Rhodopseudomonas palustris: one gene and its partner. Each later gene encodes a partner of the first gene's protein in a complex. Links are inferred from orthologs where the notes say so. Each region holds a gene or a part of one and is shown on either strand. Other genes may lie near its edges.

Region 1 (3,292 bases):
TTTTCGATGGGCGGGCGAGCGTTCATGCGGGCACCCGGAGAAGCGAGCCGAACGGCTTGCAGGCGCCGATGGTGTACTGCATCAAGTTCCGGCTTATAGAACCTTTCCAGATGCGCCGCCAGTTCGACAACGACTAGCGCCCGCATCGATTGTGAGCAAGACGGTCCCGATTCCGGGGACGGAACAGGCGACGTGGAATGCGGCTTTCGGGACGCGGGCTGAGATGCATACGAGGCGGCCGCGAGGTGTTCGACGGACTCGATTTCGAGGCCGCGGGCGGCGAGGCGCTGGCGCTGGTCGGCCATAACGGCGCCGGCAAGACCTCGCTGCTGCGGCTGATCGCCGGCCTGCTGATGCCGGCGGCTGGTATCATCACGTTCGATGGCGGCGAGCCGGACACCCCGGTGGCGGAACAAGCGCACTATCTCGGCCATCGCGACGCGCTGAAGCCCTCGCTCAGCGTCGTCGAAAATCTCGCCTTCTGGCGCGATTTTCTCGGCGGCGAACCGGCCGATCTGATGGCCGGGATCACCGCCGTGGGCTTGTCGCACGCCGCGGAACTACCGGCCGCGTATCTTTCCGCGGGCCAGCGGCGGCGGCTGTCGATCGCGCGGCTCTTGGTGGTGCGCCGGCCGATCTGGCTGCTCGACGAGCCGACCTCCGCGCTCGACGTCAAAGGTCAGGCGATGTTCGTGAACCTGATGAGCGACCACCTCGCCCGCGGCGGCCTGATCGTCGCCGCCACCCACAGCCCGCTCGGCATCACCACGCGCGAGATGCGGATCGGAGCGGCAGCGTGAGCGGGGTGCGGGTCATGAACGGATTGCGTTTCGCGGCGGCGCGATCGCCGGCGTCGTGCTCGGGGACCCCCACCCCCGACTCCGGACCGAGCCATGGGCAGGCTCCCTCCCAGAGGGCAGGGCAATCACATATAGAATTTCGACGGCACGGGGGCTCTCTTCACCCTCCCCTGGAGGGGGAGGGTCGGCACCCAGGCCGCGAAGCGGCGTGGGTGACGGGGTGGGGTGAGCAGCGGGCACGGCGGATGAACTCTTCGCCACCCCACCCCGCTCGCTGCGCGAGCGACCCTCCCCCTCCAGGGGAGGGTATTCCTCGTGGCAGCCGCAAACCCTCAGATGCGATCGCCGCGCGCAGCGCAGGAGGCCCGCGATGACCGCGCTCGGCGCGATCATTCGCCGCGATGTGAAAATCGCGATGCGGGTCGGCGGCGGGGCGCTGATCGGGGTGCTGTTCTTCCTCACCGTGGTGGTGCTGATGCCGTTCGCGGTCGGCCCCGACCTCAAGCTGCTGCAGCGATTGGGCCCCGCGATCCTGTGGCTCGGCGCGCTGCTGGCGAGCCTGTTGACGCTCGACCGGCTGTTCACCGCCGACGCTGAGGACGGCTCGCTCGATCTGATCGTGATGAGCCGCACGCCGCTGGAACTGACCTGCGCCGCCAAGGCCCTGGCGCATTGGCTCGCCGCCGGCCTGCCGCTGATCGTCGCGACCCCGGTGCTCGGCCTGCTGCTCAACCTCGACGGCACCGCCTCGCTGGCGGTGATGGCGACGCTGCTGGCCGGCACGCCGGCGCTGACCTTCACGGGCATGATCGGCGCCGCGCTGGCGGTGGCGCTACGCCGCGGCGGCCTGCTGATGGCGGTGCTGGTGCTGCCGCTGTCGATCCCGGTGCTGATTTTCGGCGTCGCCGCCTCGCAGGCCGCGATCACAGGGCCGGTGCCGTTCGGCACCCCGTTCTCGATCCTGTGCGCGCTGTCGCTGGCGAGCCTGGTGGTCGGCCCATTCGCCGCCGCGGCGAGCCTGCGCCACGGGCTGGATTGAACGCTGACCGGCCGTGCGGGGCTGCCGTCATGGCGACGCCCGCAGCAGCCTCACCCCAGCTTGCGGGCTTCTTCCGGCAGCATGATCGGAATGCCGTCGCGGATCGGATAGGCGAGCTTGGCGCCGCGCGAGATCAGCTCCTGACGGGCGGCGTCGAATTCCAGCGGGCCCTTGGTGATCGGGCACACCAGGATTTCCAGCAGCTTGCGATCGACGGTGGTCTCGGGGCGCTCGGGGGATGTCGTCATGGTCCACGATCTGGAATGAGGATTGCGGGATTGAAGCGGCAAGTCGGCCCCGGCGTCAACGCGGCGGCGCAAATCGCGCCGGCGCTCACTGCAGCGGAGGATCGCCGCTGGTGCGCTTCTTGGCGAGGTCCATCTCGGTGACCGCGATCAGGATCTCGGCGCGGGTCTTGAGGTCGGGCGCTTCCAGCATCGCCTGCTTCTCCGGCGCGCCATAGGGCGACATCATCGCCAGTGCGTTGACCAGCGCCTCGTTCGGCGCGCTTTCGACGCCGTCCCAGTCGACCTTGAGATTGTTGGCCTTGAGGAAGTCGGTCAGCACCGTGAGCAGCGACTCGCGATCGACCTCGTCCTCGCCCTTGCGGGCGGTGAAATCGTCGACGTAAGGGAAGTAATCCACCTTGCACTGCCGGTAAGGCGTCTTCACCGACAGCTCCTCGACCACCTTGAAGCGCGACACGCCGGTGAGTTCGAGGATGTAGCGGCCGTCGCCGGATTCGGCGAGCTGAGTGATGCGGCCGACGCAGCCGACCTGGAACAGTTTCGGCGCCTCGTCCTTTTCCGAATGCGTCGCGTCGGGCTGGATCATCCCGATCAGCCGGTGGCCGTCGCGCAGTGAATCGTCGACCATCGCCAGATAGCGCGGCTCGAAGATGTTGAGCGGCATCTGGCCGCGCGGCAGCAGCAGCGCGCCCGGCAGCGGAAACACCGGAATCACCTCGGGAAGGTCGGCGGGACCGCGATAGTCGGCATTGATCGGCATCGGCGAATCCCGCAGTTCGAGAGCAACTTCAGGAGAACAGGATGGTCGAGAGCCGCTTGCGCCCCTCGACCGTGGCGTCGTCGACCGGACCCCAGGCCTCGAACAACTGCACCAACTGCTTGCGGGCGCCGTCCTCGTTCCATTTGCGGTCGCGCCTGACGATCTCCAGCAGATGCGTGGTGGCCCCGTCGCGCCGGCCGGCCGCGTTGAGCGCTGTGGCGAGATCGAACCGGGCCTGATGGTCGAGCGGGTCGGCCGCGACCTTCTGCTCGAGTTCCGCGATCGGCCCGACCTGCTCGGCCTGTTCGGCGAGATCGATCATCGCCTGCACCGCCTTGACGGCGGCGTCCTCGCGCTTGGCTTCGGGCACCTGCGCCAGCGTCTGCTTGGCCTCGTCGACCGCACCGGACACCATATAGCAGCGCGATAGCCCGGCGAGCGCCGC
Region 2 (3,265 bases), 3.6 Mb from region 1 along the record:
CAAGATTTGAACGTCGCGCTGCCGTACTCCGGTGTCGCAAATGTCAATTGCGCCAGCGGTCCGGCCATGGTGTAACCCGGCCGGATTTCGACCGCGTCGCAGCCGGCGTTTGCGCTTTCTTACCCCGGAACCCTCCTCGCATGGCCTTGTGGTTTGTGTTGGCGATCATGACGGCCGTCGCGGTGTTCGCCGTACTGTGGCCGCTCGGCCGAGGCGTCCGCACCGAGCGTCAGGGCAGCGAAGCCAATGTCTACAAGGACCAGCTCGCCGAGGTCGACCGCGACGCCGCCGTCGGGCTGATCGGCCCTGCCGAAGCCTCCGCCGCCCGGGTCGAAATCGGCCGCCGGCTGCTCGCCAGCGCCGATGCCGAAAGCAAGGCTCCGGTGACGACGCGCCGCGGGTTGCGGCGTGGGGTCGCGGTGTTCGCGCTGGTCGGCCTGCCGGCGCTGGCGCTCGCGGTGTATCTGCCGCTCGGCTCGCCGATGCAGGGCGACGATCCGCTGGCGAGCCGCACCAAGACCGCGGCGGCCTCGCAGCCGCTCGAAAGCCTGGTGGCCCAGGTCGAGGCGCATCTGGAGAAGAATCCGACCGACGGCCGCGGCTGGACCGTGCTGGCGCCGGTGCTGACCAAGCTCGGGCGGTTCGACGACGCCGCGCGCGCTTACCGCAATTCGCTGACCTATGCGGGCGAAACCGCCGACCGCCACGCCGATCTCGGCGAGGTGCTGGTGGCGGCTTCGGGCGGCGTGGTGACGGCCGACGCCAAGTCGGAATTCGAGCGTGCGGTGAAACTGAAGGCCGACGATCCGAAGGCAGGGTATTTCCTGGGCCTTGCTGCCGAACAGGACGGGCGGCCGAAGGATGCCGCGGCGATGTGGCGCGCGATGCTGGCGAAGGCGCCGGCGGATGCGCCGTGGAAGCCGATGCTGCAGGCGCAGATCGCCCGGATCGAGGGCACGCCGCTGCCGGCGCTGCCCGACGAGACGATCGCTTCGGCGCAGAACATGAGCGAGGCCGACCGCAGCGCGATGATCCGCGGCATGGTCGACAAGCTCGCCGCCCGGCTGCAGCAGAACGGCGACGACGTCGAGGGATGGCTGCGGCTGGTGCGTGCCTATATGGTGCTGGGCGACGGCGACAAGGTGAAGCAGGCGCAGGCGCAGGCGCGGCAGGCGGTGGCCGGCAATGCCGAGCGGCTGAAGCAGCTCAATGACGGGCTGAAGACTCTCGGGCTGGACGGATGACGACGAGGCCGGAGTTCATGCGGTTTTCCGACAAAATCGTCCGGCAAATGTCGCGCAAGCGCGAAACGCAACGATCAGGCGTCGACCATCACGGCGGCGCTCGGGATGCCGAAACAAGCAAGGCTCACCATGACTCGTAAACAGCGGCGGTTGATGATGATCGGGGGCGCCGGCGTGGTGCTCGTCGTCGCGGTGGGGCTGGTGCTGAACGCGATGCGCGGCTCGATCGTGTTCTTCTCGACGCCGCAGATGGTGCACGAGCAGCATATCGAGGCCGGCAAGCGCTTCCGACTCGGCGGCGTGGTCGAGCCCGGCTCGCTGTCGCGCGGCGAACAACTCGCGGTGGCCTTCAAGGTGTCCGACGGCGCCGCCACCGTGCCGGTGGCGTTCAAGGGCATTCTGCCGGATCTGTTCCGCGAAGGGCAGGGCGTGATCGCCGAGGGGGCGCTCGACACTGCCGGCGTGTTCAAGGCCGATACCGTGCTCGCCAAGCACGACGAAACCTACATGCCGAAGGAAGTCGCCGACGCGCTGAAGAAGCAGGGCCACTGGAAGGACGACTACGAGAAGAAGCCGCCGGGCGCAGGGCCGGCGGCCTCCGCCTCCGCGGCCGGACCGGCGCGATGATCGCCGAGGCCGGTCACTACGCACTGGTGCTGGCGCTGGCGCTGGCGCTGATCCAGTCGACGGTGCCGATCCTCGGCGCGCGGCTGGGCGACGGCGGGCTGATGAACGTCGCGCGCTCGACGGCGCTGGCGCAATTCGCCTTCGTCGCCGTCTCGTTCGGCGCGCTGGTCTGGCTCAACGTCACCTCCGACTTCTCGGTCGTCAACGTCTACGAGAACTCGCATTCGGCCAAGCCGCTGCTCTACAAGATCACCGGCGTGTGGGGAAACCACGAAGGCTCGATGCTGCTGTGGGTGGCGATCCTGGCGCTGTTCGGCGGCATGGTCGCCGCCTTCGGCAACAATCTGCCGCTGTCGCTGCGCGCCCATGTGCTGGCGGTGCAGGCCTGGGTGGCGAGCGCGTTCTATCTGTTCATCCTGATCACATCGAACCCGTTCCTGCGGATTCCCAATCCGCCGCTCGAGGGCCGCGATCTCAATCCGGTGCTGCAGGATATCGGCCTCGCGGTGCATCCGCCGCTGCTGTATCTCGGCTATGTCGGCTTCTCGATCTCGTTCTCGTTCGCCGCGGCAGCGCTGATGGAAGGCCGGCTCGACGCCGCCTGGGCGCGCTGGGTGCGGCCGTGGACGCTGATGGCGTGGATCTTCCTCACGCTGGGGATCGCGATGGGCTCGTACTGGGCCTATTACGAACTCGGCTGGGGCGGCTGGTGGTTCTGGGACCCGGTCGAGAACGCCTCGCTGATGCCGTGGCTCGCCGGCACCGCGCTGTTGCATTCGGCGCTGGTGATGGAGAAGCGCAACGCGCTGAAGGTCTGGACCATCCTCTTGTCGATCCTGACCTTCTCGCTGTCGCTGCTCGGCACCTTCCTGGTGCGCTCAGGCGTCTTGACCTCGGTGCACACCTTCGCCACCGACCCGTCGCGCGGCGTGTTCATCCTGATGATTCTGTGCGTCTTCATCGGCGGCAGTCTGGCGCTGTTCGCGTGGCGCGCCTCGTCGCTGAAGCAGGGCGGGCTGTTCGCGCCGATCTCGCGCGAGGGCGCGCTGGTGCTGAACAATCTGTTCCTCACCACCGCCTGCGCCACGGTGTTCGTCGGCACGCTGTATCCGCTGGCGCTGGAAGTTCTCACCGGCGACAAGATCTCGGTCGGCGCGCCGTTCTTCAATCTCACCTTCGGGCCGCTGATGGTGCCGCTGATGCTGGCGATGCCGTTCGGCCCGCTGCTGGCGTGGAAGCGCGGCGACCTGCTCGGCGCGGCGCAGCGGCTGGTGGCCGCCGGCGTCGTGGCGCTGCTCGCGGTCGCGCTGGTCTGGGCCTGGACCACCGGCGGCCCGGTGCTGGCGCCGCTGGCGATCGGACTCGCGGTGTTCGTGATCGCCGGCGCGCTCGCC

The links.
Region 2: the proteins of ccmB (region 1) and ccmE are in contact, whole or in part, in a solved structure (PDB 8CE8), measured with the Escherichia coli proteins. The link is inferred for Rhodopseudomonas palustris from one-to-one orthologs.

What each region holds. Positions count from the first base shown.
Region 1 is NZ_CP140155.1:4,180,760-4,184,051, reverse strand. Bases 24-3,004 are described here. They hold ccmB (heme exporter protein CcmB), read left to right. Parts: upstream 24-1,170; coding sequence 1,171-1,839; downstream 1,840-3,004. Other genes in these bases: trxA (thioredoxin), read right to left, coding at 2,876-3,004; SR870_RS18900 (LON peptidase substrate-binding domain-containing protein), read right to left, coding at 2,173-2,847; SR870_RS18905 (Trm112 family protein), read right to left, coding at 1,890-2,087; ccmA (heme ABC exporter ATP-binding protein CcmA), read left to right, coding at 198-800. In the rest of the region: more of trxA, read right to left, coding at 3,005-3,292. UniProt on the Escherichia coli protein: Required for the export of heme to the periplasm for the biogenesis of c-type cytochromes.
Region 2 is NZ_CP140155.1:565,904-569,168, forward strand. The notes cover bases 169-3,122. They hold ccmE (cytochrome c maturation protein CcmE), read left to right. Parts: upstream 169-1,373; coding sequence 1,374-1,871; downstream 1,872-3,122. Other genes in these bases: ccmI (c-type cytochrome biogenesis protein CcmI), read left to right, coding at 169-1,244; SR870_RS02530 (heme lyase CcmF/NrfE family subunit), read left to right, coding at 1,868-3,122. In the rest of the region: more of ccmI, read left to right, coding at 141-168; more of SR870_RS02530, read left to right, coding at 3,123-3,265. UniProt on the Escherichia coli protein: Heme chaperone required for the biogenesis of c-type cytochromes. Transiently binds heme delivered by CcmC and transfers the heme to apo-cytochromes in a process facilitated by CcmF and CcmH.